Regions from separate parts of the Kaistia sp. SLG-1 genome, predicted to be linked through region 3. Evidence: predicted binding sites of a transcription regulator. Region 3 holds the regulator's gene; each other region holds the start of a gene.
What was found. The regulator PhoB, encoded in region 3, activates phosphate uptake and scavenging genes when phosphate is short. The targets are predictions, from matches to a motif close to TGTCATNNANCTGTCAT.

Region 1: olsB (l-ornithine N(alpha)-acyltransferase) is a predicted target of PhoB. The motif match lies at 2,655-2,671, and genes of this name have one in related genera.
Region 2: AC6HZP_RS16865 (esterase-like activity of phytase family protein) is a predicted target of PhoB. The motif match lies at 3,851-3,867, and genes of this name have one in related genera.

What each region holds. Positions count from the first base shown of each region.
Region 1 covers NZ_AP048544.1:93,958-103,612, reverse strand. Annotated here, with positions in the region: gene gshB (glutathione synthase) at 1-702, shown strand, start outside; gene AC6HZP_RS00470 (YifB family Mg chelatase-like AAA ATPase) at 819-2,345, shown strand; gene olsB (l-ornithine N(alpha)-acyltransferase) at 2,736-3,683, shown strand; gene AC6HZP_RS00460 (trimeric intracellular cation channel family protein) at 3,690-4,328, opposite strand; gene grpE (nucleotide exchange factor GrpE) at 4,342-4,941, opposite strand; gene AC6HZP_RS00450 (cation diffusion facilitator family transporter) at 5,066-5,965, opposite strand; gene coaA (type I pantothenate kinase) at 6,087-7,040, opposite strand; gene AC6HZP_RS00440 (phosphoribosyl-ATP diphosphatase) at 7,064-7,387, opposite strand; gene hisF (imidazole glycerol phosphate synthase subunit HisF) at 7,400-8,188, opposite strand; gene hisA (1-(5-phosphoribosyl)-5-[(5-phosphoribosylamino)methylideneamino]imidazole-4-carboxamide isomerase) at 8,188-8,928, opposite strand; gene hisH (imidazole glycerol phosphate synthase subunit HisH) at 8,928-9,578, opposite strand; gene AC6HZP_RS00420 (DUF2628 domain-containing protein) at 9,575-9,655, opposite strand, start outside.
Region 2 covers NZ_AP048544.1:3,665,178-3,674,832, reverse strand. Annotated here, with positions in the region: gene AC6HZP_RS16870 (2-isopropylmalate synthase) at 1-1,167, shown strand, start outside; gene AC6HZP_RS16865 (esterase-like activity of phytase family protein) at 1,570-3,780, opposite strand; tRNA gene AC6HZP_RS16860 (tRNA-Lys) at 4,005-4,080, shown strand; tRNA gene AC6HZP_RS16855 (tRNA-Lys) at 4,142-4,217, shown strand; gene AC6HZP_RS16850 (hypothetical protein) at 4,382-4,702, shown strand; gene AC6HZP_RS16845 (XRE family transcriptional regulator) at 4,808-5,131, opposite strand; gene AC6HZP_RS16840 (helix-turn-helix domain-containing protein) at 5,385-5,669, shown strand; gene AC6HZP_RS16835 (sterol desaturase family protein) at 5,724-6,293, opposite strand; gene AC6HZP_RS16830 (trypsin-like serine peptidase) at 6,404-7,372, shown strand; gene AC6HZP_RS16825 (YjiS-like domain-containing protein) at 7,397-7,546, opposite strand; gene AC6HZP_RS16820 (MFS transporter) at 7,667-8,911, opposite strand; gene AC6HZP_RS16815 (DUF3309 family protein) at 9,142-9,294, opposite strand; gene AC6HZP_RS16810 (MFS transporter) at 9,390-9,655, opposite strand, start outside.
Region 3 covers NZ_AP048544.1:815,783-825,437, forward strand. Annotated here, with positions in the region: gene pstC (phosphate ABC transporter permease subunit PstC) at 1-752, shown strand, start outside; gene pstA (phosphate ABC transporter permease PstA) at 764-1,657, shown strand; gene pstB (phosphate ABC transporter ATP-binding protein PstB) at 1,654-2,439, shown strand; gene phoU (phosphate signaling complex protein PhoU) at 2,465-3,181, shown strand; gene phoB (phosphate regulon transcriptional regulator PhoB) at 3,215-3,913, shown strand; gene AC6HZP_RS03690 (GcrA family cell cycle regulator) at 4,359-4,892, opposite strand; gene AC6HZP_RS03695 (aspartate aminotransferase family protein) at 5,301-6,533, shown strand; gene argF (ornithine carbamoyltransferase) at 6,549-7,472, shown strand; gene AC6HZP_RS03705 (Hsp33 family molecular chaperone) at 7,472-8,455, shown strand; gene apaG (Co2+/Mg2+ efflux facilitator ApaG/CorD) at 8,661-9,053, opposite strand; gene mscL (large conductance mechanosensitive channel protein MscL) at 9,276-9,655, shown strand, end outside.

The DNA of each region.
Region 1 (9,655 bases), 720 kb from region 3:
CTCGACGCCGTGTTCCTGCGCCAGGATCCGCCCTTCGACATGGGCTACATCACGACGACGCACCTGCTCGAGCGCATCCATCCGAAGACGCTGGTGGTCAACGATCCCGCCGAAGTCCGCAACGCGCCGGAAAAGATCTTCGTCACCGAATATCCGAAGCTGATGCCGCCGACGCTGATCTCGCGCGATGCCGACGAGATCCGCCGCTTCCGCCAGGAGCATGGCGACATCATCATCAAGCCGCTGTTCGGCAATGGCGGCGCCGGCGTGTTCCGCCTGTCCGAGGGCGACCAGAACCTCGCCTCGCTGCTCGAGATCTTCTCCGCCGCCTATCGCGGCGAACCCTATGTCGTGCAGCGCTACTTGCCGGCCGTTCGCGCCGGCGACAAGCGCATCATCCTGGTCGACGGCGTCGCGGTCGGCGCCATCAACCGCGTGCCGGCTGATGGCGAATCCCGCTCCAACATGCATGTCGGCGGCCGCCCCGAGCCGATCGAGCTGACCCGCCGCGACCGCGAGATCTGCGAGGCGATCGGGCCGGAACTGAAGAAGCGCGGCTTCCTGTTCGTCGGCATCGACGTCATCGGCGACTATCTCACCGAGATCAACGTCACCTCGCCGACCGGCATCCGCGAAGTGAAGCGCTTCGGCGGTGCCGACATCGCCTCGCTGATCTGGGACGCCGTCGAAGCGAAGCGGTGAGGTTTACAGAACGCTAACAGGATCCGCGCCGACGGCCGGCGCGGAATGTTCACGACCTGTTCTTGTATTACCCCGCAAGTTGACGTAGCGTCATCCCATAACGGGGGTGGCGGGCAATGGTCGCACATGTCACGACGGTGGCGTTCCACGGCATCGAGGCGGTGCCGGTCGACGTACAGGTGCAGATCGGGCCGGGCTTTCCCGGCATCGTCATCGTCGGCCTGCCCGACAAGGCGGTCGCCGAGAGCCGCGAGCGGGTGCGCGCCGCGCTGCATGCCTCCGGCCTCGCTTTGCCGCCGAAGCGGATCATCGTCAACCTCGCCCCGGCAGACCTTCCCAAGGAAGGCAGCCATTACGACCTGCCGATCGCGCTCGGTCTGATGGCCGGCCTCGGCGTCCTTCCGGGCGAGCTGTTGGCCGACTTCGTCGTGCTCGGTGAGCTGGCGCTCGACGGCACCATCGCCACCGTCGCCGGCGTGCTGCCGGCGGCGATCGGCGCCAACGCCATCGGGCGCGGCCTGATCTGCCCTTCCGCCTGCGGCCCGGAGGCCGCCTGGGCCGGCGGCGACATGGAGATCCTGGCGCCGCGCAGCCTGATCGCCATCGCCAACCATTTCAAGGGCACGCAGGTACTGACCCGGCCCGAGCCGGCGCTCCATCGCGATGGCGGCGCCCTGCCCGACCTTGCCGACATCCGCGGCCAGGAGAGCGCGCGGCGGGCGCTGGAGATCGCCGCCGCCGGTGGCCACAACCTCCTGATGGCCGGCCCTCCCGGCGCGGGAAAATCGATGCTGGCGAGCCGCCTGCCCTCGATCCTGCCGCCGCTCGCGCCGAAGGAACTGCTCGAGGTCTCGATGATCGCCTCGATCGGCGGCGAGCTGATCGGCGGCAAGCTGACCGATCGCCGCCCCTTCCGCGCCCCGCACCACTCCGCCTCGATGGCCGCCATGGTCGGCGGCGGGCTCCGCGCGCGGCCGGGCGAGGCGTCGCTCGCCCATCACGGCGTGCTCTTCCTCGACGAGCTGCCGGAATTCACGCCGCAGGTGCTCGATTCACTGCGCCAGCCGCTGGAGGCGGGCGAGGTGGTGATCGCCCGCGCCAATCATCGCGTCAGCTATCCCTCGCGGTTCCAGCTCGTCGCGGCGATGAACCCGTGCCGCTGCGGGCTGGCCGGCGAGCCCGGCCATAGCTGCGCGCGCGGCCCGCGCTGCGCGGCCGACTACCAGGCGAGGCTCTCCGGTCCCTTCCTCGACCGCATCGACATGCGCATCGAGGTGCCGGCCGTCACGGCGACCGACCTGATCGGCGCGTCGGCCTCGGAGGCGAGCGCCACGGTGGCCGCCCGCGTGGCGGTCGCGCGAGAAATCCAGGCCGAGCGGTATCGGGGCGTCGAGGCCGCCGGCATCAATGCCCGCTGCGCCACGGCGCTGATCGAGACCGTCGCGGCCCCTGATGCTGCCGGCACGCGGTTGCTGCAGGACGCGGCGGCGGCGCTGAAGCTTTCCGCGCGGGGCTATCACCGCGTGCTGAAGGTGGCGCGGACGATCGCCGACCTCGACGGCGCGGAACAGGTCGGACGGCTGCATCTGGCCGAAGCGCTGAGCTACCGGGTCGGCGGCGAGCGCGTGCTGGCCGCCGCCTGACTGGCGATCCGCAGGATCGACCGGGGCGGGCGGCACTCAAATCGGGCCAGCGCGGCGCGGCCCGGAGATTTCGCCAAGCCGACTGGCCGGGTGCATCGACCGGCCTGTGCCGGCGCAACAGCGGACTGGCTGCCCGGCCGGCCACGCGATCCGCATGTCAGCTCGGCATATCGGGTGGGCATTTTAGGTAGGCCAATCTGGCAGCCAGGTCGCCCTGCCCCAGCCGGTTCACCGCCCGGGCCCGAACTGTCGGAGCGGCCCGTCGGGTCGGCATGGCCCCGGGCCGATCCTCCCTTCGCCGCCACCCTTCGTCACCAAACTGTCGGAGACCTGTGCTTTGGTGACGGCCCGGCCGAAAAGCCGGCATCGCGGAAGACGGAGACAGAGACGATGGCCAAGCGCGATCTTGCAGCGATATCCCAGGAGGCGCTGCGCATTTCCGGCGCAACCGTGGCCCTGCCGGCACTATCGCAGCTTGTATTCGGCGGTATAAAGCTGTCGATGTCCAAGTCCCTTCGCCCTGCCCCCGCATTGCCTGAACCTCTCGGTAGGATCGGTTCGCTCGAAGTGCGCCTCGCGACCACGCCGCGCGAGGTCAAGAAGGCGCAGAAGCTGCGCTACAAGGTGTTCTACGAAGAGATGTCGGCGATCCCCGACATGCAGGCGCAGCTGTCGCGGCGCGACCGGGACGGCTTCGACAAGATCTGCGACCACCTGCTCGTCATCGACCACGACACCCGCACCAGCGCCGGCGAATCCGCCATCGTCGGCACCTACCGCCTGCTGCGGCAGGAGGTGGCCGAGCGCCACACCGGCTTCTATTCGGCCAACGAGTTCGATATCGGCGCGCTCGTCGAGCGGCACCAGCGGCTGAACTTTCTCGAGCTCGGCCGCTCCTGCGTGCTGAAGCCGTATCGCACCAAGCGCACGGTCGAGCTGCTCTGGCACGGCATCTGGAGCTATGTGCGCAGCCACAAGATCGACGTCATGGTCGGCTGCGCCTCGCTGGAGGGCACGGATCCGGAAGCGCTGGCGCTGCCGCTCTCCTTCCTGCATCACAATGCCCGCGCCCCGGCCGAATGGTCGGTGAGCGCCATCGCCGGCCGCGGCGTGCCGATGGATCGGCTGGGCGAAGCCGAGATCGACATGAAGGCCGCTCTGAAGACCCTGCCGCCGCTGATCAAGGGCTATCTCCGCCTCGGCGCCTATATCGGCGACGGCGCGGTCGTCGACCGCCAGTTCGGGACGACCGACGTGCTGATCATCCTGCCGGTGCAGTCGATCAGCGAGCGCTATGTCAACCACTACGGCGTCGACGCGACACGCTACGCCGCGTGAGGGCGATCAACGCGGCGGGATCTGACGTCCCGGCCGCGAGCGATAGGCCGGTAACGTCCAGCCGAAGGTGAGCGCGCCGGCGCGGACGAAGAAGGCGGAGAAGGCGCCAAGCAACGCCGCCGGCCAGAACGGAACGCCGACGAGCGTCGCCACCACGAACAGGCCGGCGCCGGCCACCGTGGCGGTGATGTAGATTTCCTTGCGCAGCAGGACGGACGGCTCGCCGGCGACGATATCGCGGATGATGCCGCCGAAGGTCGCGGTGACGACGCCCATCACGACGGCGCCGAGCGGGCTGGCGCCGGCATCGAGTGCGCGCGCCGCCCCCATCACGCAATAGCCGGAAATGCCGATGGCATCGGCCCAGAGCAGCAGCCGGTAGCGATATTCGACGAAGGGCGCCAGGAAGAAGGTCGCGACCGCCGTCGCGATGCACACCACGACATAGGCGGGCTGGACGATCCAGAACACGGGCGTGGTGCCGAGGATCACGTCGCGCAGCGTGCCGCCGCCGACGCCGGTAATCGCCGCCAGGAAGGCGAAGCTGACGATGTCGAGCTGCCGGCGCGAGGCGGCCAGCGCGCCGGTCAGCGCAAAGACGACAACGCCGAGAAGGTCGAGGCCGAAGAGCAGGGACGCGTCCACGGCCTCTCCCGGATCAGGCGGAGCGGGACGCGGCGGCGTCGTTTTCCGGCTTCGGCTCCTTCGGCTTGGCCGGGCCCTTGGCGACGCCGACCATGGCCGGGCGCAGGACGCGGTCGCCGATGACGTAGCCGGACTGCATCACCTGCAGCACGGTTCCGGCCGGCTGCTCCTCGGTCGGAATCTCGAACACGGCCTGGTGCAGGTGCGGATCGAACTTCTGGCCGAGCGGCTCGAGCTTGCGGACGCCGTGCCGTTCGAGCGAATTCTGCAGGTCGCGCTCGGTCATCTCGACGCCGTCGATCAGGGCGGTCAGCGCCTCGTTGCCGGTGCGCGCCTCGTCGGGAACGGCGTCGATCGCACGGGCCAGGTTGTCGCCGGCCGTCAGCATGTCGCGGGCGAAGGCGGCGATGCCGTACTGGCGCGCGTCGGCGACCTCGCGCTCGGTGCGACGGCGCAGGTTTTCCATCTCGGCGACCGTGCGCAGGACACGGTCCTTCAGTTCGGCGGCTTCCGCTTCCAGGGCCGCGATGCGCGCCGCGGCGACGTCGGCCTCTGCCGAGGCCGCTTCAACGGCAGGCTCGGTCGGGGGCACGGACTGGGTATCGTCGGACATGGCGAACTCTCGCTTTTTATCAGGACAAAAGGGTTAGGCCCGATATCATGAGTTTGCGGCAGAAAATCAAGCTCTTGCCCGTCCGGAGGCCCGACAGCGCTGCCGCGCGGCCGATCCGGCGATCCTAGAGCACGATGACGCCGTGGTGCTGCGCCTCGGCCTCGGGCTCGACATGGATCAGAACTTCCGAGCCCTCGATCGCCTTGTTCAGCGCCGCCTCGATGCGATCGCAGATGACATGGCCGGCGGCGACCGTCATCGAGCCGGGCACGACCAGGTGGAACTCGATGAAGATGACGCGGCCGGCATTGCGGGTTCTGAGGTCATGCACCTCGATGGCGCCGGTCGCCTCGGCCGAGATGACCGCGCGGATCTCGCTCTCGACGTCGCTCGAAACCGCGTGGTCCATCAGCCCGCCGACCGAATCGCGGATGACGCGCCAGCCAGACCAGAGGATGTTGACGGCGACGATGACGGCGAGCAGCGGATCGAGCACGATCCAGCCGGTCAGCGCCACAAGAACGAGGCCGATGAAGACGCCGACCGAGCTGACGACGTCGCTGGTCAGGTGCCAGGCCTCTGCGATGAAGGCGGGCGAGCGGCGGCGGCGGCCGAAGCGGAACAGATACATCGCCCAGGCGCCGTTGATGGCGGTGGCGATCAGGTTGATCGAGAGGCCGACGCCGGCATTCTCGAGCGCGCGCTTCTCCTCATAGGAGATCCAGGCTTCGCGCAGGATGAGGAGCGCCGCGACGACGATCAGCACGCCTTCCAGCACGGCGGAGAAATACTCCGCCTTGTGATGGCCGAACTGGTGGTCGCTGTCGGCCGGCTTGTGGCTGAGGCGGATCGCCCAGAACGCTGCCACCGCCGTCGCCAGGTTGACGATGCTCTCGAGCGCGTCCGAATAGAGCGCGACGCTGCCGGTCTTCCAGTACGCGGCATATTTCAGCCCCATCACGACCAGCGCGATGACGATCGAGCTGAGCGCGACAAGCGTAATCCTGTCGTTCCATTTCGGCATGATCGTCCTCGGCCCTTCAAGCGGTCCGGGCGCCTTAACATCGCCCGGAGGAGGCTTCAACGGCTATCTTCGCAACTGCGAACGAGTGGCAATCCTATGTGCCGAAAACCCAGGCTACACCTCACAAACGGCGCAGCGCGACCTGTTCGATCCGGTGACTTTCTCCTTTGGATAGGATCAGGTCGGCGCGCGGTCGGGTCGGCAGGATGTTCTCGTAGAGGTTGAGGCGATTGATGCGCGACCACAGACCCTCGGCGATCGCCAGCGCCTCCTCGTCCGAGATCAGCGAGTAGCGATGGAAGTAGGAGTTGGGGTCGCGGAAGGCCGTCTCGCGCAGCCGCTGGAAACGCTCGACATACCAGCGCCGGATGTCGGCCTCGACGGCGTCGATGTAGATCGAGAAATCGAAGAAGTCGGAGACGAAGGGCACCGCCGTGCCGTCGCGCGGCAGGCGTGGCGCCTGCAGCACGTTGATGCCCTCGACGATCAGGATGTCCGGCCGGTCGATGGTAACCCGCTCGCTCGGCACGATGTCATAGACGAGATGTGAATAGACCGGCGCCGAGACGCTGCCGCGCCCCGCCTTGATGTCGGAGAGAAAGGCAAGCAGCGCCGGCAGATCGTAGCTCTCGGGGAAACCCTTGCGCTCCATCAGCCCTTCGCGCTCGAGCACGGCGTTCGGATAGAGGAAGCCGTCGGTGGTGATCAGGTCGACCTTGGGCGTGTTGGTCCAGCGCGCCAGCAGCGCCTTGAGCACGCGCGCCGTGGTCGACTTGCCGACGGCGACCGAGCCGCCGATGCCGATGATGAAGGGCGTCTTGCCCTCGGTCGCGCCGAGGAAGGTGCGGGTGGCGTTGTAAAGCCCCTGCGTCGCCGCGACGTAGAGGCTGAGGAGCCGCGACAGCGGCAGGTAGATCGTCACCACCTCGTCGATCGAGATCGGATCGTTCAGGCTGCGCAGCCGGACGAGATCGTCCTCGGTCAGCGTCAGCGGCATGTCGGCCCGGAGGCCGGCCCATTCCTTGCGGCCGAAATAGCGATGCGGGGCGTGCTCGATCCGCGCGGACTTGTCCATGATCATTCTCCCCGGACCGCGGATCACTCCGCCGGCCGCGACGCCTTTTCCTGCAGCCCGGTCTGGCGGGTGCGGCCTTCGAGCTCGTCCATCACCGCGTCGAGCGGCACGTCGGCCGCCTCCAGCATGACGAGCAGATGGTAGAGCACGTCGGCGGCCTCCGACGTCAGGTCGGCCGCGTTGCGCTCGGTCGCGGCGATCACGGCCTCGACGGCCTCCTCGCCGAATTTCTTGGCGCAGCGCGACGGCCCCTTGGCGACGAGCTTGGCCGTATAGGAGCCGGGATCGCCCGAATGGGCGCGGTTCCTGATGATCGCGGCGAGGTCGGAAAGCGTGAAGTTCGACATGCCCTGCCCTCCTTAACCGTCGAGACGGACCGGAATGCCGGCCGCCGCCATGTGGGACTTTACTTCGCCGATGGTGAACTGGCCGAAATGGAAGACCGAGGCGGCGAGCACCGCGCTGGCATGGCCCTCGACGACGCCGTCGACGAAATGGTCGAGCGCGCCGACGCCGCCCGACGCGATCACCGGAACCGGCACCGCGTCGGCGATCGCCCGCGTCAAAGCGAGGTCGAAACCGTCGCGCGTGCCGTCGCGGTCCATCGAGGTCAGGAGGATCTCGCCCGCGCCGAGCGCCGCGACTTCGATCGCATATTCGATCGCGTCGATGCCGGTCGGCTTGCGGCCGCCATGGGTGAAGATCTCCCAGCGGTCGTGGTGGTCGCCGCTCATGCCGCGGCGCTTGGTCTGCTTGGCGTCGATGGCGACGACGATCGCCTGCGCGCCGAACTTCTCCGCCGCGCGAGCGACGATCATGCGGTCCGTCACGGCGGCCGAGTTGATCGCCACCTTGTCGGCGCCGGCCAGCATCAGGGCGCGGATGTCCTCGACGGCGCGGACGCCGCCGCCGACCGTCACCGGCATGAAGCAGGCCTCGGCGGTGCGCGCCACGACATCGAGAATGGTGCCGCGGTTTTCGTGCGTCGCCGTGATGTCGAGGAAGCAGAGCTCGTCGGCGCCGGCGGCGTCATAGGCCTTGGCGGCCTCGACCGGATCGCCGGCGTCGACCAGGTCGACGAACTGCACGCCCTTGACGACGCGGCCGTCATGCACGTCCAGGCAGGGGATGACACGGGTCTTGAGCATCAGGCTTGCTCCCGCGCTTCGCGGATCAGCTTCAGCGCCGCCGCCGGATCGAGGCGGCCGTCATAAAGGGCGCGGCCGGAAATCGCACCTTCCAGGATGGCGCAATCGGGCTCGAGCAGGCGCTTGACGTCGTCGATCGAGGCGAGGCCGCCGGAGGCGATCACCGGGATCTCGACGGCGCGCGCGAGCGCCAGCGTCGATTCGATGTTCAACCCCTTCAGCACGCCGTCGCGGTCGATGTCGGTGAAGACGATCGCCGCCACGCCGGCATCCTCGAAGCGGCGCGCCAGCTCGATCGTCGTCAGCTCGGACGTCTCGGCCCAGCCTTCGACCGCGACCTTGCCGCCCCGCGCGTCGATGCCGACGGCGACCTGGCCCGGATAGGCCTTACAGGCCTCGCGGACGAGATCGGGATCGCGCACGGCGATCGTGCCGAGGATGACGCGCGAAATGCCCTTGTCGAGCCAGGCTTCGACGCCGGCGCGGTCGCGGATGCCGCCGCCGAGCTGGACCGGCATCTCGACCGCCTTCAGGATGGCCTCGACCGCCGCGCCGTTGACCGGCTGGCCGGCGAAGGCGCCGTTCAGGTCGACGACATGCAGATATTCGAAGCCCTGGGTCTCGAATTCATGCGCCTGGGCGGCGGGATCGGTGTTGAACACCGTCGCCTGCTCCATGTCGCCCAGCTTCAGGCGGACACAGGCGCCATCCTTCAGGTCGATGGCGGGGAAAAGGATCATCAGGGCTTCCACTTCAGGAAGTTGGCGAGAAGGGCGAGACCAAGCTTCTGGCTCTTCTCGGGATGGAACTGGGTTCCGGCGATGTTGCCGGTGGTGACGATCGCCGTGACCGGACCGCCATAATCGGCGGTCGCGATGACGTCGCCCGGCTGTTCGGCGAAGAGCTGGTAGGCATGCAGGAAATAGGCATGCCAGCCGTCGTCGCCGAGCGCGATGCCGTCGAGGAGCGGATGCGGGGCGGAGGCGTTCAGCGTGTTCCAGCCCATATGCGGGATCTTCAGGCGCGGATCGGAGGGTTCGATGCGGCGCACTTCGCCGGGAATGCGGCCGAGGCCCTTGGTAACGCCGTATTCGATGCCGCGCGTCGCCAAGAGCTGCATGCCGACGCAGATGCCGAGGAACGGCCGGCCCTTGGCGTCGATCGTCTCGTTGATCGCCTCGATCATGCCGTCGACGCTGTCGAGATTGGTGCGGCAATCGGCAAAGGCGCCGTCGCCGGGCAGGACGACGTGGTCCGCCTTGGCGACGACGTCGGGATCGGCGGTGACGACGATCCGCGCCGTCGAGCCGATGCCGGCGGCGGCGAGTTCGAGCGCCTTGGCGGCCGAGCGAAGATTGCCCGCGCCGTAGTCAATGATGGCAATGGTCATCGGGCTGTCCCCGGGGTCGGAAAGAGGCCGACAATATCGGCCGAGGCATTGGGCTGCGCCGCGCGAGCGATCCTGGC
Region 2 (9,655 bases), 2.4 Mb from region 3:
ACCGTCGCGCAGGCGCGCAACCTGGTCGAGGACGTCGAGTGGTCGGCGATGGACGCCACCCGCACGCCGATCGAATATCTCGTCCGCTGCGTCGACGCCGCCATCAAGGCCGGCGCCACGACGATCAACCTGCCCGATACGGTCGGCTATGCCGTGCCGGAAGAATATGCGGCGATGTTCCGTGAAGTGATCGAGCGCGTGCCGGATTCCGACAAGGCGATCTTCTCGACCCATTGCCACAACGATCTGGGCCTCGCGGTCGCCAACTCGCTGGCCGGCATCGCCGGCGGCGCGCGGCAGATCGAATGCACGATCAACGGTTTGGGCGAGCGCGCCGGCAATGCGGCCTTGGAAGAGATCGTCATGGCGATCCGCACCCGTCGCGACGTCATGCCCTACGACACGCGCATCGACGCCACCATGTTGACTCGTGCCTCGAAGCTCGTCTCCAACGTCTCGGCCTTCCCGGTCCAGTACAACAAGGCGATCGTCGGCCGGAACGCCTTCGCGCATGAGAGCGGCATCCACCAGGACGGCATGCTGAAGAACGCCGAGACCTACGAGATCATGACGCCGGAGAGCGTCGGCGTGAAGGCGACCTCGCTGGTCATGGGCAAGCATTCCGGCCGCCACGCCTTCCGCTCCAAGCTGAAGGAACTGGGCTACGAAGTCGGCGACAACCAGCTGGAAGACGCGTTCAAGCGCTTCAAGGACCTCGCCGACCGCAAGAAGCACGTCTATGACGAGGACATCGAGGCGCTGATCGGCGACGAGGTGGCCACCGCCGCCGAGTCGATCCGCCTGTTGTCGCTGACGGTCATCGCCGGCACCGGCGGCGCCGCCAAGGCGATCATCAGCCTCGACGTCGAAGGCACGCACGTCACCAAGGAAGTCTCCGGCAACGGCCCTGTCGACGCGATCTTCAACGCGATCAAGGCGATCGTGCCGCATGACGCGACGCTGTCGCTCTACCAGGTGCACGCCGTCACCGAGGGCACCGACGCGCAGGCCGAGGTTTCGGTCCGGCTCGAGGAGGACGGCAAGTCGGTCACCGGCAAGGGCGCCGACCCGGACACGATGGTCGCCTCGGCCAAGGCGTATCTCTCGTCGCTGAACAAGCTGATGGTGAAGCGCCAGCGCCAGCACGCCCAGGCCGTCAACGCCTGATCGGGTTTGCTTTTTTGAATGCCAACGGCCGCGTCGATGACGCGGCCGTTTTTGTTTTTGTAGGCTCCGCTTGAACCCTCCCCCCGAGGGAGGGTCGAAAACGCCCTTGGCGTTTTCGGGGAGGGGGGTGGAATGGTTCGCCCGCTGTCGTCCACCTCCGGCGTCATCCCGGCGAAGGCCGGGATCCATACAGCGGCGTCATCGGGCGTTTCGCGTGGCGGCCAACCCGGCTGAATGGATCCCGGGTCGCGCTTCGCTTGCCCGGGATGACGGCGAGGGTTGGAATGCCAATGTCGCCGGGCACCGGAAGCCGCGGCCTCCTGCCGACGAGCGGCCCTTCCAAATAAACAAAAACGGCGCCCCGCTTTCGCAGGACGCCGACTCGCTGGTCCGAAGATCGCCTTACTTCGGCAGGGCGATCTTGCCGAGGCGGAGGAACTGCGTTTCGCCGGAGTGGCTGTCGACGCCGTCATTGTCGGTGATCGCGAAGCCGTTGCCTTCGGCGTCGAGGGCGAAGCTCTCGATCTTGTCGAGGACGTAGCCGTTGGTCGCCTTGAGGGCCGGCAGGAAGTCGTGCAGGTCCTTCTTGACGACCTTGGGCAGCTCGCCGCCGAGCGGGGCGGGCTTGACGCCGTCGAGCGAGACGAAGGTCAGCTTCTTGATCTTCGCGTCGCGACCGATCTGGTTGTCGCGCTCGATGGCGACGAGGCCGCCCGGAACCGCCGTCAGCTCGGACAGGCCGACCCAGCCCTTTTCCGCTTTGTCCAGCGGGTAGTGGACGGCGGCCCATGCCTTGGCGGCGGGCTTGTAGGCGAGGAGCTTGGTGAAGCCCTTCGGGTCGTCCTTCCATTCGCGCTGCACGGCGACCCAGACCGTCTCGTCGGCGCCGGAGCCGACCACCGTCACGCCCTCGAAGCCGAAGCGGGTAGCATGCGCCGCGAGTGCTTCCGGCAGGGCGATCTCTTCCTGCACGACGCCCTTGGCGTCGACGCGGACGAGCGACGACTGCGTCTTGTTCTTCTCGCGCTCGGGATTGCCTTCCGAGGCCAGCCAGAAGCCGCCGTCGCTCGCAAGCGCGATGCCTTCGAGGTCCAGCAGCTCGACCGGCTTGCCGTCCTTGGTGACGGTCATCTCGTCGGTGATGACTGCCGGGGTCTTGGTGGCGTCGATCGTCAGGATCCGGCCGATCGACTGGGCGCTGTCGATGACGGCGTAGAGCTTGCCGGGTTCCTTGGCGTCGGCGACCGTACCGGAAAGGGCGGCCCAGCCGATCGGCTTGCCGTTCTTGTCGGCCGAGACGATGGTCGGATAGGCGGCCGGCGCGTCGCTGCGCTCATAGATCGTCACGACGGAGCCGATCAGGCCGTCCTCGCGCAGGTCGTTTTCCGACGCGGTGACGAAGAGGTTGCGCGCGGGGATGGCGTAGAGGCCTTCCGGGCCGATGCCGCCCGGCAGCGCCTGCAGGAAGGTCGGCGCCTTGCCTGCGCCCTCGTCCTTGTAGACACCGATCAGGGAGGCCCGCTCGGAGCCGACGAAGATGAGCTTGTCCGAACCGAAGGTGGCGACTTCGGCGCCCTCCGGCTCGTTGCCCTTCTTGTTGCGCTTTTCCGGATAGTGGCCGAGGCGGACGGTCTCGTATTCGAGCGCCGTGCCCGAATCATAGTCGAGCGTGCCGTCCGACTTGAAAATCGAGAAGCCACGCGAGCCGCCCTTCCAGTCGCCTTCATTGGCGGTGAAGAAGCGCTCGTCGTCGATCCACTGCACGCCGTCCGGCTCGCGGGCGACGTTTGTCATCTTGCCGGAGAGGTCGATCACGCCGTCCTTCTTCACGTCGATGCCGTCGAGGTCGACGGTGCCGGCCGGGAAGTGCTTGATGACCTTGCCCGTGGCGAGGTCGGCGATGACGATGTGGTTGTTCTCCTGCAGGGTGAGAACGACCTGGTTCTTGTCGTTGATGTCGACGAATTCGGGCTCCGGATCCTCCGGCGCGATCGCGGCGAGGCCGGTGACGTCGATGACCGTCTTCGTCGCGCAATCGACCGAGCCGTCGGCGCCAATCGCGAAGCTGGTCAGATTTCCACCCGGAAGCTGCGGGAGGGCGCCCTCGTTGATCTCCTCGTCGCGCTCGTTCTCGATCGCGATGGCGAGGAACTTGCCGTCCGGGCTCTTGGCAAGCGAATCCGGCTGGCCGCCGAGATCGCAGGTCGCCTTCACCGTCTTTGTGGCGAGATCGACGATGGCGAGATGGCCCGAGGGCTCGCTCTTCGACTTCGAGGTGACGACGCCGACCAGCGCGATGCCTCCGGCGACCACGGTCGAGGTCGGCTCGCCGCCGAGCGCCACCGTCCCGGCCGGCTTCGGCGCCTTCGGATCGGTGATGTCGATCAGGCCGATCCGCTCGCCGGGGCTGTCGGTATAGACCAGCGTGTTGCCGTCGGCGGTGGCCGTGATGATCTCGGCGACGGTCTTCTTCTTGGCGTCGGCATCCTTCGGCAGGTTGTCGACGACATGGAAGGTCGCGATGCGGTTGAAGTGTTCGCTGGCGTTGGAGGCGAGGGCGGTGCCAGCGAGGAGCGTGGCGGTGAGCGCGCTGCGCAGGATCGGCTTGAGCATGTTTCCTCAATCTTTTCAGAGCTGTCCGTGGCAGGGACGCCTTGGATTGCGGGCAATAGACCGGCCGCGCATGACGTGGAAATGACGGTTTCCCGAGGCTTGCGGCCGCCCTCACGAAGATTTCCACAGCCCGGTGAACGGGCGGCTGGACAGGCCGGAAACGCTTTGCTACATACCGCGTCGTTCCGGGCGTCGCAGCGCAGGCTTCGGCGCCGCCAGGGATTGGGTGCATAGCTCAGTTGGTAGAGCAGCTGACTCTTAATCAGCTTGTCCTAGGTTCGATCCCTAGTGCACCCACCAAATTACCGACCTTTCGCCGGTCGCGGAGCCTGATTGTTTTTGCTCCCTGATTGCTGCGAATGGGTGCATAGCTCAGTTGGTAGAGCAGCTGACTCTTAATCAGCTTGTCCTAGGTTCGATCCCTAGTGCACCCACCACTTCGAAAGGCCGTCGGTCCATGACCGGCGGCCTTTTCGTTTCAAGGGCAACAAAAAGCTTGAGACCCGTGAGCCCCGCTAGAAGGTCTCACACGACGGCCTTTTGTTCTTTTCCTGCTGATTTATCGTGAGGCTCGGTAGCTGATTCTTTGGTGGGGTGGGCTATGCACGTTGTCGGCGGGATTCTTCTTTTCAGTCTTTATGTGGGTCTGTTTCTCTTCCAGGCAGTCGCCTTCTTTGAAGGCTTGGATGTCTGGTTCGGTCTTGGAAGGGCCGCCTCGATCCTGGCATTTGTAGCGGTGTTTTTCACCGGGCAGTTGGGAACGTTGGCCATGATTGTCATCGCCGTTTACGGGATGATCTACGGCTGGGGTTGGCCTTGGTGGCAGGCGATAGCTCTTGCCTGTCCGTTCCTGGTGATCGGTTTCCTGGTGGCTGGCGTTCAGGGTATCACCGGCGTAGTGGTCGGGGCGCTCCGTCGCTAGCACTTCGTACTCTTCGCCTCGAGCCAGAGACACAGCGGTCCGCTGCTCCCCAGTCGATGCGCCTCTAGTGGTGCGACGTCATTGATCGGCTTGGCCGGCGAGGCCTCACGGCACGTCGTCATCGCCCGCCGGGCCGCCTTCGCCTTCCATGCGGGTGATCTGCTTGACGTCGAGGCGTGTGAATTTCAGCCGCACGCCGGCGCCGAGCCCGTCGCCCTCCGCCAGGAACACCGCCCCGAATCGCTCCAGCGCCTCGATGATCGCCGCCGATTCTTCGGCCGAGGAGAGGCAGGCGCTGCCGCTGTCCTCGGCAAGGCGCATCGTCTCGGCATCGAGGCCGGCGGCCTTCGCCAGCACGTCGAGGCTGATGCCGGTCAGCGCGCGGCCCGCGGCGATCAGGCGTCCGGTCAGGAAAGGGGGCTCGAACATGTCGTCTCCTTGGCTTGCGCTCCGATCATGGTGCGGGCGGGGAGGGCTCGCAACCCCCGGTGAGCGCATCCGGCGTTCCCCGGACCCTCCTTCGAGGCCCGGCTTCGCCGGGCACCTCAGGATGATGGTTGTGCTGCCTCAACCGCTTTCAGGGGGTAGTGAAACCACAGCGTTTCATACAGTGAAGCGGCGATTGCCGTCGCGCCGGGGTGGTGGTCTATTGTCCGGGATCCATGAACGAGGGTGCGAATAGATGAATGGCGTTCAATGCAGGATGGCGCGCGCGGCGCTCGGCTGGAGCGCCGGGGATCTGGCGAGCCGGGCCGGCGTGCCGGAAGAGACCGTGTTGCGGTTCGAGAGCGGCGAGCTCGTCGCGCCCCGGGTCGACGCCGTCTTTCGTGGCGTGTTCGAGGCGCTGGGCCTGATCTTCGAGGCCGACGGCCAGATGCTCGAGGGCGGCCCCGGCGTCCGTCTCGGCCGGCTCCAGACCGACGAGGGCAAGCGCCCGGAGGAACTGAGCTCCGCCAACGACGACTAGAGCGCGAGGCGGCACGCTGGGCGCCGCAGGCAGGCTTCGCTGGCCGCTCCGGGGCTACTTGCGCCGGGCCGGCGCGGGGCGGGCCGGGCGCTCGGGCAGGGCGGTGCCGAAGACGTGGTCCCAGAACAGCGTCGTCACGCCGAAATTGCCCTCGACCTCGCTGTGATGGTGGAGGGCATGCCGCCGCTTCACCCGGTAGAGATAGCTGTCATGCGGCATGTGCCAATGGTGCAGCACATGGTGGATGAAGCTGTAGCTGACATAGCCGGTGACGACGCCGGCGGTGAAGCCGCTCGCGACGCCGAGATCGAACAGCCACCAGCTCGGCCAGAACACGGCGGCGGCGATGACGAGGAAGCTCAGCCAGATCGGCGTGCCGATCAGGTCGGTCGGTTCGGCGTGGTGCTTCTCGTGCAGGTCGCGGAAGTAGATGACATTGTGCAGGACGCCGCGATGGATCAGATATTCCGCCAGCGTCCAGACGAAGAGACCGACCGCATATGCGGCGATCCAGATCAGCGGATTGACGGTTCCGTGCCAGACAATGGCTGCCACAAGCAGGGCGACCAGGGTGGCTGGGTAGACTATGAAGTCGGCATAATAGGTGACCGGTCTCAACTGCATTTCGAAAACCTAGTCCATGGCAGGTTTGTTCGAGCGCCCGATGAATTGAGCCAGCTTAACGGCTGGACTACAAGGGCCGAACCGCCCAGCGCGACAAATATGTTTGCGAGATGAAATCCTTGGACGTGCCGGAGGTGACGCAGGGTCGGCCGCATGGCATGGTCTGCGCCATGCGCACGCTCCTTTTCTCGGTCCTCCTCGCCCTTCCCGTCATGGTCGGCACGCCCGTTCTGGCCCGGGCCCTCGAGATCGCCGTCCCGGCGGCGGGGACGCTGATGCGCGATGCCGGCCCGCCGCTTTTCCAGCGCGTCAACATCATCGACGGCAAGGACGACCGCGATTCGCTGCTGACGATCGGTCCGTCGCTCGGGCTGTCGCGCGGCGAGATTGGCCGGATCCGTCAGGTGTCGGGCTATGTGGGCTGCCTGTCGCCGTCGCCCTCGGTGGGATCGGCGGCGCTGTTCCTGACCAACCAGCAGATCCTGACCGCCGCGCACGTCTTCTTCGAGCCCTCGGGCAAGCGGCGCTGGAAATGCTTCTTCCGGCCGCAGAGCCCCGGTGGGCCGATGATCGACCTGGTGGTCGACGACAACACGCAGTTCGGCTCGAAGAAGCCGAAGGCGGGCTCGAACAATGACTGGGCGATCGTCCGGCTGGTCGAGCCGCTCGCCGGCGCGGTGCCGTTTCCGGTCAAGCCCGACGTGCCCGTCCAGAACGGCGACAAGCTGATCGTCATCACGGCGCATCCGGCGGATATGGAGAAGGAAGTCGATCGCGACGTCCCGGTGGCGCAGGGATGCCGCGTGCGGCGGGCGATCGACAAGTCGCGCTCGGCGGCGGCGACCTCGTTCTTCCGTACGGATTGCGACGCGACCGGCGCCTCGTCCGGCGGCATGCATCTCTCGCGCGTCAATGGCGAGCTGGCGTTTCGCGGCATCACGATCACGACCGGCCCGTGGCGTGATCCGCGCTTCAAGGGCGCGCCGTATGACGAGAAGGGCGGCAGCGTCACGACGGCGCTCGGGACCGACGCTGCCATTCTGAGCGCCGGCCGCGCAGTCGCCGCCGGCGGATTCTGATGCGGCGACTCAGCGGTCGACGCATCAACGCTCACGCGCGCCGCTGACATAGAGATCGATTTCCGAACGCGCGACGCCGATATCGGCGAGCATGCGGTCGTCCATCGCCAGCAGCAGGTTGCGGGCATGGCGCTGGCGCAGCCAGCGGGTCAGGCTCGAGGTGGTGCGGGTCATGGTGATTTCTCCTCATCGCCGGTCGGAATGGGCCGGTGAGGCTGAATAGGAGAAAATCGCGCCGCTGGATGTGACCGGCATCACGTTACGGAAGGCTGGTCGGCCGGCGTTGGCCTCGCCTCAGCCGATATGCATCACCGTCGAGCTGGCGCTCTCGGCGCCCTCGAAGCGCGGCAGCAGGTAGATGCAGGCGACGGCGGGCAGCGTGATGACGGCGAAGGCGATCGCCAGCGCCGGCAGGCCGAACTGGATGAACGGCGCCACCAGCGCGGTGCCGATGGTCGGCAGCAGCGTGATCGCCAGCATCAGGGCGGCCGAGCCGCGTCCCTCGTCCGGGGCGGACGCCGCCAGCGACTTGACGAAGCCTACGCCGCCGCGGAGCCCCAGCCCGGCCGTCACCGGCAGCATGATCACAAGCAGGATGACGAGGCTCGAGCCGCCCGCGAGCGCATAGACCAGCAGCGCCACGGCCGACGCGCCGACCAGCAGCGTCCCGATCGTCACCAGCCGCTCCGGCCCCACGCGATTGACGAAGAACCCGGCGAGGTTCGACGTCACGATGAACATGCCCACCATCGCCAGCTGGAACACGACGAACGCATTGACCGAGCTGCCCATGGTCTCGACCATCACATAGGGGGCGCTGAACACGAAGGTGATCAGGCCGCCGAGGATCAGCGAGTGGCTGAGCGCGTAGCGGAGATAGGGACGGTTGCGGAAGAGAGCGAGATAGCTGCCGCGCTGCTGGTCGGGCGCGACGGGCTGGTTCTCGGGCAGCAGCGAGGGCTTCGCCAGGATGACGAGGCCGACCACCGCGCCGATCACGGCGGGGACGATGAAGGCGGCCTGCCAGCCGGAAACGTGCAGCAACCAGGCGCCGATCAGCGGCGCGAGGCCGGGAACGAGCGACTGGATGCTGCCGATGACCGAGACGGCGCGGACGGCGCCCGTCTCGGTGAACAGGCGGCGCAGCATCGGCGCCGGCAGCACGGCCGCGCCGGCCGATGTGGCGCCCTGCACGACGCGGATGGCGTTCAGCGTCCAGATGTCGGTCGAGAAGGCGGCGAGCAGCGAGACGGCGGCATAGGCGAGCAGCGAGCCGCCGAGAAGCAGCCGCGCGTCAAAACGCTGCGCGATGCTGCCGAACAGGATCAGGCCGAGGCTGGAGCCGCCCATATAGGTGGCCAGCACATATTGCGCCGCCTGTGCGTCGCCGCCGAGCAGCGACGGCAGGGCCGGAATCGCCGGCAGCACCAGGTCGATCGACACCATCGTCGCCAGCGTGCCGATGACGAGCACCAGGCAGGCGACCATGCGCTCGCGGGCGGTGTGGCTGTCGACGAGGGTCGAATCGGAAGGGGACATGGCTGGCGCATCCAGGGAAGGGGGACGCGTCTGCTACCGCATGCTGCCGTCAGGCGATAGTGCAAGAATGCCATGAAGGGTGGCCAAGGCCGACCCCAACTACAGGCCCGCGCCTTCGTTCCGGGCGCCCCGTCGCCTCGGTCCTTTCACGGCTTCCGGAAAACTACGAAAGAAACGAACTCCTTCGCGCTTTCCCACGCGACCCGGCATTCGTTCCGTTCGGGAGCAGTCTACAGCCGCCCCATCAGGACGAGGATGAGCAGGATGATCAGGATCAGGCCGAGGCCGCCGCTCGGATAGTAGCCCCAGCCGGAGCTGTAGGGCCAGCTCGGCAGCGCGGCGATCAGCAGGATCACGATGATGATCAGAAGAATGGTGCTCATGTCAGCTCCCCGAATGGTTGCCCCGAATGGTCGCTTCAATTCAATGCCTGAATCGGCCGTTCGGTTCCGGGAAACTGCCTTGAGCGGTCGCCAGTTTAAGGCCGGCCGTCGAGATGGCGGGCGCGGCGCAGGTCGGGGAAGAAGCGGGCCCAGAGCGCGGCGATGGCGACCGTGCCGGCGCCGCCGATGACCACGGCGCTGACCGCCCCGAACACCGCCGCCGACATGCCGGCGCGGAATTCGCCGAGCTCGTTGGAGGCGCCGACGAAGACCATGTTGACGGCGTTGACGCGGCCGCGCACCGCATCCGGCGTCCAGAGCTGGATCAGCGTTTCGCGGATATAGACGCTGACCATGTCGC
Region 3 (9,655 bases):
AATTCGGCGCGCTCGCGCCCATCTACGGCACGGTGGTGACGTCCATCATCGCGCTTCTGGTCGCCGTGCCGGTCGGCATCGGCATCGCCATCTTCCTGACCGAGCTGTGCCCGCCCTGGCTGAAGCGTCCGATCGGCGTCGCCATCGAACTGCTCGCCGGCATCCCCTCGATCATCTACGGCATCTGGGGCCTGTTCGTCTTCGCCCCGTTCTTCCAGACCAACATCCAGCCCTTCCTGATCGACGTGTTCGCGCCGATCCCGGTGCTGAACGGCCTGTTCGCCGGCCCGCCCTACGGCATCGGCGTGCTGACCGCCGGCTTCATCCTGGCGATCATGGTGCTGCCCTTCATCACCTCGATCACCCGCGACGTGTTCGACACGGTTCCGCCGGTGCTGAAGGAGGCGACCTACGGCCTCGGCTGCACGACGTCGGAAGTCGTCACCAAGGTGGTGCTGCCCTATACCCGCGTCGGCGTCATCGGCGGCATCATGCTCGGCCTCGGCCGCGCGCTCGGCGAGACGATGGCCGTCACCTTCGTCATCGGCAACGCCCACAAGATCTCCGCCTCGATCATGGCGCCCGGCACGACCATCTCGGCCTCGATCGCCAACGAATTCACCGAAGCCGTCGGCGACCTCTACACCTCGTCGCTGATCGCGCTCGGCCTGATCCTCTTCGTCATCACCTTCATCGTTCTCGCCGCGGCGCGCCTGCTGCTGCTGCGCATGAACGTCAAAGCCGGCAATTGAGGCGCGCGACCATGGCAAGCACTCTCAGCACAACCGGATATTCAGCCGCCTCGACGCCCGCCGCCCAGGCGATCTATCGCCGCCGCCGGCGCGGCAACGCCGTCCTGCTGACGCTCTCCGTCGGCGCCACCGCCTTCGGCCTGGCCTGGCTGGTGCTCATCCTGGGCGCGCTGCTCTACCAGGGCCTCAGCGGCCTCTCGCTGGCGGTGTTCACGGAAATGACGCCGCCGCCCGGCTCGGCCGGCGGCCTGCTGAACGCCATCTGGGGTAGCCTCCTGATGACCTTCGGCGGCGTCATCATCGGCACGCCGATCGGCATCCTCGCCGGCACCTACATGTCGGAATACGGCCGCAACAACAAGCTGACGACGATCGTCCGCTTCATCAACGACATCCTGCTGGCGGCGCCCTCGATCGTCATCGGCCTGTTCGTCTACGAGGTCATGGTCGTCCAGATGGGCCACTTCTCGGCGCTCGCCGGCATGGTCGCCCTCGCCATCCTGGTGATCCCGGTCGTCGTCCGCACCACGGAAGACATGCTCAACCTGGTGCCGAACCAGCTGCGTGAAGCGGCCGCGGCGCTCGGCCTGCCGCGCTCGGTCATGATCCGCCACGTCGCCTACAAGGCCGCGATGTCCGGCATCGTCACCGGCGTGCTGCTGGCGATCGCCCGCGTCTCCGGCGAGACCGCCCCGCTGCTCTTCACGGCGCTGAACAACCAGTTCTGGAGCACCAACCTCAACGCGCCGATGTCGTCGCTGCCGGTGACCATCTTCCAGTTCGCGCTGTCGCCCTATCCGGATTGGCAGAAGCTCGCCTGGACCGGCGCCCTCCTCATCACCTTTACCGTGCTGGCACTCAACATCGTCGCCCGCGCCTTCCTCAGCCCCAAGGCTTCCAAATGACCCAGACCGCGATGAACACGGCCGGCATGGCCGAGAAGATCTCGATCCGTAATCTGAAGTTCTTCTACGGCGACAACCTGGCGCTGAAGACGATCAACCTGCCGCTCTACGAGAAGAAGGTCACGGCGTTCATCGGCCCGTCGGGCTGCGGAAAGTCGACGCTGCTGCGGGTCCTCAACCGCATGTACGACCTCTACCCGCGCCAGCGCGCCGAGGGCGAGGTGATCTTCGACGGCCAGAACGTGCTGAACCCCGACCAGGACCGCAACATGCTGCGCGCCCGCGTCGGCATGGTGTTCCAGAAGCCGACGCCGTTCCCGATGTCGATCTACGAGAACATCGCCTTCGGCATCCGCCTCTACGAGAACATCTCGCGCTCCGAGATGGACGGCCGGGTCGAGGCGGCGCTGACGCGCGGCGCGCTCTGGAACGAGGTCAAGGACAAGCTGCATTCGAGCGGCCTCAGCCTCTCGGGCGGCCAGCAGCAGCGCCTCTGCATCGCCCGCACCATCGCGGTGCGGCCGGAAGTCGTGCTGTTCGACGAGCCCTGCTCGGCGCTCGATCCGATCTCGACCGCGAAGATCGAGGAACTGATCGACGAGCTGACGACCGACTACACGATCGCCATCGTCACGCACAACATGCAGCAGGCGGCGCGCGTCTCCGACTACACCGCCTTCATGTATCTCGGCGAGCTGATCGAGTTCGACGAGACGACGAAGATCTTCACGTCGCCGAGCGACAAGCGCACCCAGGACTACATCACCGGACGCTTCGGCTGAGGCCGGGCGGACGTAGGAGCACGAGATGTCCGAACATATTGTTTCCCGCTACGACGAAGAGCTCAATGACGTCGCCCGCCGCATCGCCGAGATGGGCGGCATGGCGGAGCGCCTGGTCGACGTTGCCGTCGGTGCTCTGATCCGGGTCGACACGGCCACCGCCAAGCAGGTGATCGCCGACGACAAGAAGCTCGACGCACTGCAGCGCGAATGCGAAGAGCGCGCCATCATGATCATCGCCCGGCGCCAGCCGATGGCGATGGACCTGCGCGAAGTCATCGCGGCGCAGCGCATCGCCAGCGATCTCGAGCGCATCGGCGATCTGGCCAAGAACATCGCCAAGCGCGTCATGGCGCTCGATGGCCAGCTCCAGTCGAAGCGCTTCAACACCGGCGTCGAGCACATGGCGGAGCTGTCGCTGACCCAGCTCAAGGACGTGCTGGACGCCTATGCGAGCCGCGACGTCGACCAGGCCTATGAAGTCTGGAAGCGCGACGAAGAAATCGACGCCATGTACACGTCGCTCTTCCGCGAGCTTCTGACCTACATGATGGAAGATCCGCGCAACATCACCTTCTGCACGCATCTCCTGTTCTGCGCCAAGAACATCGAGCGCATCGGCGATCACGCCACCAACATCGCCGAGACGGTCTACTATGTCGTCACCGGCCAGGTGCTCGCCGAAGACCGCCCGAAGCAGGACGAGTCGAGCACGACTGCCGTCAACTATGAGAAGAACTGACGGTATCGTCAGCCACACCCCAGGAATTCGTGAATGACGCCACGCGTTATGATCGTCGAGGATGAGGAGGCGCTGAGCCTCCTCCTCCGTTACAATCTGGAAGCGGAAGGGTACACGGTCGAGGTCGTGCCGCGCGGCGATGACGCCGAGATGCGCCTCCTCGAAACCGTGCCCGACCTGCTGCTGCTCGACTGGATGCTGCCGGGGATCTCCGGCATCGAGCTCTGCCGCCGGCTCCGTGCCCGCGACGCCACGCGCACGCTGCCGGTGATCATGCTCACCGCCCGCGGCGAGGAGCAGGAGCGCATCCGCGGTCTCGCCACCGGCGCCGACGACTATGTCGTCAAGCCGTTCTCCGTGCCGGAGCTGATGGCGCGCGTGCGGGCGATCCTGCGCCGCTCGCGGCCCGAGGTGATCGCCACGCTGCTGCGCGCCGGCGACATCGAGCTCGATCGCGAGACGCACCGCGTCCGCCGCTCGGGGCGCGAGCTGCATCTCGGCCCGACCGAGTTCCGCCTGCTCGAATATCTGATGAAGAGCCCCGGCCGCGTGTTTTCACGCGAACAGTTGCTGGATGGGGTCTGGGGTCGTGACGTCTATGTCGACGAGCGCACCGTCGACGTCCATATCGGCCGCCTGCGCAAGGCGGTGAACCGCGGCCGCGTCAAGGATCCGATCCGCACCGTGCGCGGCTCCGGCTATTCCTTCGACGACCAGTTCGCGATGGCCTGAGGCAACCACTCCGCGTGAACCCTCCCCTTGAGGGAGGGTCGCCAGATGCGAGATAGTCCGGGGGGCTGCCGTGGCTGCCTCCGGCACGGCTTCTTCCGGGGAGGACCACCTCCTGCCTTCGCCTCCCCCTGAGGGGGAGGTCGGACCGCAGGTCCGGGAGAGGGTTTAGGGAACCCTCCGGATAGACCGTAAACCCTCACCCGCCGCACTTCGTGCGTCGACCTCTCCCTCAGGGAGAGGTGAGGGGCGAGCTTCGGATCCGCCTTCAAGAGCTAAAGAACAAGAAGCCGCGTGCGGGACAGAATCCCGGCGCGGCTTTCTGTTGTTGGCAAGGGGAGGCCGGAAAACAAATCGGCCGTGCGCCTCGATGGAGGACGGCACGGCCGGGATTGCGGCTGGTCTCGTCGGCGCGCCAGGCGCCGGAGCCAGCGTCAGGCCGGCGCGATCAGGCGCCGACGGCCTTCTTCTGGCGGCGGTCATGCACCGGCTGGTAGGCGACGCGCGAATGATATTCGCAGTAGGGAATGCCGGAGTTCGACCGCTGGCCGCAGAAATGGAAATCCTCGGTGCTCGGGTCGCCGATCGGCCATTTGCAGGTCTGTTCGGTGAGCGTGAGGATCGTGGCATGCAGGCTGATCGGCACGACGACGTCGTCCGAGCCGGCCGGGCGGGGCATGCGCCGCGGTTCCGGCACGATCTGGCCGAGCGGCTTCAGCGCGGTATTGCCCGCCACCAGCGGCCTGACAGGATTGGGGCGGCCCGTCGTTGCGGATCGGCCATTGCTGGTCGTCGCAGGCTTGCGGGCGCGAGCCACCGGCGTCGAAGCCGGCTTGGCGCGACCCGACAGGCTCAGCCGATGTACCTTGCCGATGACCGCATTGCGCGTTACGCCGCCAAGCTCCGAGGCGATCTGGCTCGCGCTCAAACCGTCGGTCCAGAGCTTCTTCAGCAACTCAACCCGTTCGTCCGTCCAAGTCATAGCGTGTCCTTGTCGGTCGGAGCGATACCCGGAATCCTGTCGCGGTCGTCGGCCAGGGGGCATGACGACTTTGAACGCGATACTTGGGTCAGGGGGAGGTACCGGCTCGATATTTCGTATCTTAACGGTTATTAAGATACTATATGGCCTGACTCGGTGACAAGAGTCGGCAGGAATCCTAGATGTGGATCCTTGCGTTTTCCCCAACTTGCGGTCTCGGCCCCGAACCGTGAGTCGGGTCAATCGCTTAGCCGCCGCCGAGGCCCCTCCGCCGCCGTTTTCATTGACACAAAACGTCACGACCGTGATATAAGGGCAACGCAAAAAGGTGCTGCCCGGCGCGTCGGCCTCGGGTGGCACTTTTGATTTTTGGCACCCATTTCCGTGGTTTCATCCGAAGGAGGGGATATGAACGCCCCCGATAGCAGCGTAAAAAAGACCTCGTCCAGCCTCTTTGACACCTTTGCGCGTGCACCGCTCGAGTTCGAGCGAGGCGAGGGGGCCTGGGTCTTTACGCGAGACGGGGACGCTTATCTCGATTTCTCCGCCGGCATCGCGGTGAACACGCTCGGCCATGCCAACCCGGTCCTTGTGCAGGCGCTGACCGAACAGGCCGGCAAGCTCTGGCACACGTCGAACCTGTTCCGGATCCCCGGCCAGGAGAAGCTCGCCGACACGCTGGTCGCCAACTCCTTCGCCGACCGCGTCTTCTTCGCCAATTCGGGCGCCGAGGCCAACGAGGCCGCGATCAAGACGGCGCGGCGCTACCACTATGTCAACGGCCAGCCCGAGCGGTTCCGCATCCTCACCATCGAGGGCGCGTTCCACGGCCGGACGCTGGCGACGCTCGCCGCCGGCGGTCAGCAGAAATATCTCGACGGCTTCGGCCCGAAGGCGGACGGTTTCGACCAGGTGCCGTTCGGCGACATGGCGGCGATCAAGGCGGCGGTGACGCCGGCGACGGCGGCGATCATGATCGAGCCGATCCAGGGCGAAGGCGGCGTGCGCTCCTTCCCGACCGATTTCCTGCGCGAGCTCCGGGCGCTTTGCGACGCCGAGGGCATGCTGCTGATCATGGACGAGGTCCAGACCGGCATTGGCCGCACCGGCAAGCTGTTCGCCTATGAGTGGACTGGCATCGCCCCGGACATCCTGACGGCGGCCAAGGGCATCGGCGGCGGCTTCCCGCTCGGCGCGTGCTTGGCCACCAACGAGGCGGCCAAGGGCATGACGCCCGGCACGCACGGCACCACCTTCGGCGGCAATCCGCTGGCGATGGCGGTCGGCAATGCCGTGCTCGACGCGGTGCTCGCCGACGGCTTCCTCGAGCATGTGCGCGAGACCGCGCGCTATCTGAGCCAGCGCCTCGGCGGGCTGATCGACAGCCATCCCGGCGTCGCCGACGGCATTCGCGGCGAGGGCCTCTTGATTGGCATTCACGCGCTGAAGCCGATCCCCGAGGTCGTCGCGGCGCTGCGCGACCAGCACATGCTGGCGGCCGGCGCCGGCGACAACGTGCTCCGCCTGCTGCCGCCGCTCAACATCGGCAAGGCCGAAGTCGATGCGGCGATCGACAGGATGGACGCCGCCTTCACCGCAATCGAAGCCGCCGCCGCCGATGCGGCGCGGCAATCCGCATAAGCGGGACGGGGCATCATGGTTCGGCATTTTCTCGACCTGACAGAGTTCGATTCCGCGACGCTTCGGCAGATCATGGAAGGCGCGAAGCGCATCAAGGCGTCCCGCAACGGGGCGCTCGACGGCGTCGGCCCGCTCGCCGGCAAGGTGCTGGCGCTGATCTTCGAGCAGCCCTCGACCCGGACGCGCGTCTCCTTCGACGTCGGCATGCGCGAGCTCGGCGGCCAGACGCTGATGCTCACCGGCGCCGAGATGCAGCTCGGCCGCGGCGAGACCATCGCCGATACGGCGAAGGTGATGTCGCGCTACGTCAACGGCATCATGATCCGTATCCTCGATCACGATGCGCTGGCGGAGCTCGCGCGCAACGCCACGGTTCCGGTCATCAACGGGCTGACGCGCCGCTCGCATCCCTGCCAGGTCATGGCCGACATCCTCACCTATGAGGAGCATCGCGGCCCGATCACCGGCAAGACGGTGGCCTGGCTCGGCGACAGCAACAATGTGCTCGCCTCCTGGGTGCACGCCTCGGCGCGCTTCGATTTCCGCCTGAAGATCGCGACGCCGGAGGAGCTGGCGCCGGCGCACAGCCTGCTCGACTGGGCGCGCTCGCATGGCGGCGAGGTCATCGCCGGCGAGGATCCGCATGACGCGGCGGCCGATGCCGATTGCATCGTCACCGACACCTGGGTCTCGATGGGCGACAACGAGGCCGAACGGCGGCACAATCTCCTGAAGCCGTACCAGGTTAACGCCCGCCTGATGGCGCGCGCCAAGCAGGACGCGCTGTTCATGCATTGCCTGCCCGCCCATCGCGGCGAGGAGGTGACGGCCGAGGTGATGGACGGACCGCAATCGGTCGTCTTCGACGAGGCTGAAAACCGGCTGCACGCGCAGAAGGGCATTCTTGCCTGGTGCCTGGGTGGCCCGGAGGCACTCTGATGGAAAAACTTGAACCCGTAGATACCGGCGCGATCGACGCGGCCGGCGACGATGCCGTGCTGCCCTTCGCGGTCGAGGGGCTGGACGTGCGCGGCCGCGCCATCCAGATGGGGCCGGCGCTGTCGGCGCTTCTGGCGCGGCACGACTATCCGCTGCCGGTGTCGAAGCTGCTCGGCGAGGCGGTCGTCCTTGCCGTGCTGCTCGGCTCGTCGCTGAAGTTCCAGGGCCAGTTCCTGCTGCAGACGCAGACCGACGGCCCCGTCGACATGCTGGTCGTCGACTACCGCACGCCCGGCAACATCCGCGCCTATGCCCGCTTCGACAAGGAGCGGGTCGCGGCAATGGAGGCGGAGGGCACGCTGAAGCCGGAGCTGCTACTCGGCAACGGCATCCTCGCCATGACCATCGACCAGGGCGAGTTCACCAGCCGCTACCAGGGCATCGTCAAGCTCGACGGCGCCAGCCTGGAAGAGGTGGCGCACGCCTATTTCGCCCAGTCCGAGCAGATCCCGACGATCGTCCGCCTGGCGGTCGCCGAGATGATGACGCGCGAGGACGGCGGCGCCGCGCATAGCTGGCGCGCCGGCGGCATGATGGTGCAGTTCCTGCCGCAGTCCGGCGCCGGTCATCGCGACCTGCCGGGCGGCGATGTCCCGGACGGCCACGAGGTCGAGGGCGAGGAGAGCGACGCCTGGGCCGAGGCCACCTCGCTGGTCTCGACCGTCGAAGATCACGAGCTGATCGATCCCGAGGTCCCGGTCGAGCGGCTGCTCTACCGGCTGTTCCACGAGCGCGGCGTCCGCGTGTTCGAGGCTTCGGCGGTGCGGGACCAGTGCTCCTGCTCGCGCGACCGGATCGAGGGCGTGCTGCGCGGCTTCTCGGCCGAGGAAATCACCGACAGCATCGAGAACGACGAGATCGCCGTCACCTGCGAGTTCTGCGGCGCCAAGTACAGCTTTGAGCCGCAGGAATTTCTGGGCTGAGGAGCTGCCCTCGGACGGGGCGACTGGCTTGCTTCACCTCTCCCTGAGGGAGAGGTCGACGGCCGAAGGCCGGCGGGTGAGGGTTTACGGCCTCACCGGATGGTTTCCTAAACCCTCTCCCGGACCTGCGGTCCGACCTCCCCCTCAGGGGGAGGTGAAGAGAGGCTTGCACCCCGGGATGGATTTCAGGCCTCTCGCGTGCCGCTCAGTGCAGCACGCGGGCGGCGTTCGGCATGTCGAGCGAGAAGGCGGGGATGTCGACGGAGAACATCTCGCCGTCCTCGGTCTGCATCTGGTACGTGCCGACCATGATGCCCGACGGGGTCGAGAGCGGGCAGCCGCTGGTGTATTCGAAGCTCTCGCCGGGCTTCAGCGACGGCTCCTTGCCGACGACGCCGACGCCGCGCACTTCCTCGGTATGGCCGCGCCCGTCTGTGATGCGCCAGCAGCGCGAGCGCAGCTTCACGTTCTCCAGGCCGAGATTGACGATCTCGATCGTATACGCCCAGACATAGCGACCTTCGCCCGGCGAGGAATCGTCCTCGACGAAGCTGGGCTGCACGGTGACCTGGATCGATCGCGTGACGGTTCGATACATCGGTTGTTCTCGACAATGGTGCGAGGCTCTTAGCCCCTGCCGAGCCGGCCCGTCAATCGTGCTCGACGCCGCAGGCGAGCCGGGCATCCACACGGCTTTCCATCCCGCAAAACAGCATTGCGTAGGTAAAGCGCACACGTTTCGCGCGCCATATGGCTGCGCTATAGTCTGGATGGTCGTGAATCGAGCTTGCCGCGCGAGCCGGGCAAAAGGAACATTTGCATGCTGAAGGAATTCAAAGAGTTTGCCCTCAAGGGCAACGTGGTCGACCTGGCCATCGGTATCATTATCGGCGCCGCCTTCAGCGGGCTGGTCAACTCGATAGTCAACGACATCATCATGCCGATCATCGGTGTGATCACGGGCGGTATCGACTACACCAACAAGTACATCCAACTGGCCGGTGAGCCGCAGGCGACCCTCGACGCCGCCCGCAAGGCCGGCGCCACCGTCGCCTATGGCAACTTCCTGACGCTGCTGATCAACTTCATCATCGTCGCCTGGATCCTGTTCCTGATCGTCAAGGGCATGAACCGCATGAAGCGCGAGAAGGCCGCAGCCCCGGCCCCGGTCGCGACGCCCGAGGACGTGGCGCTGCTGCG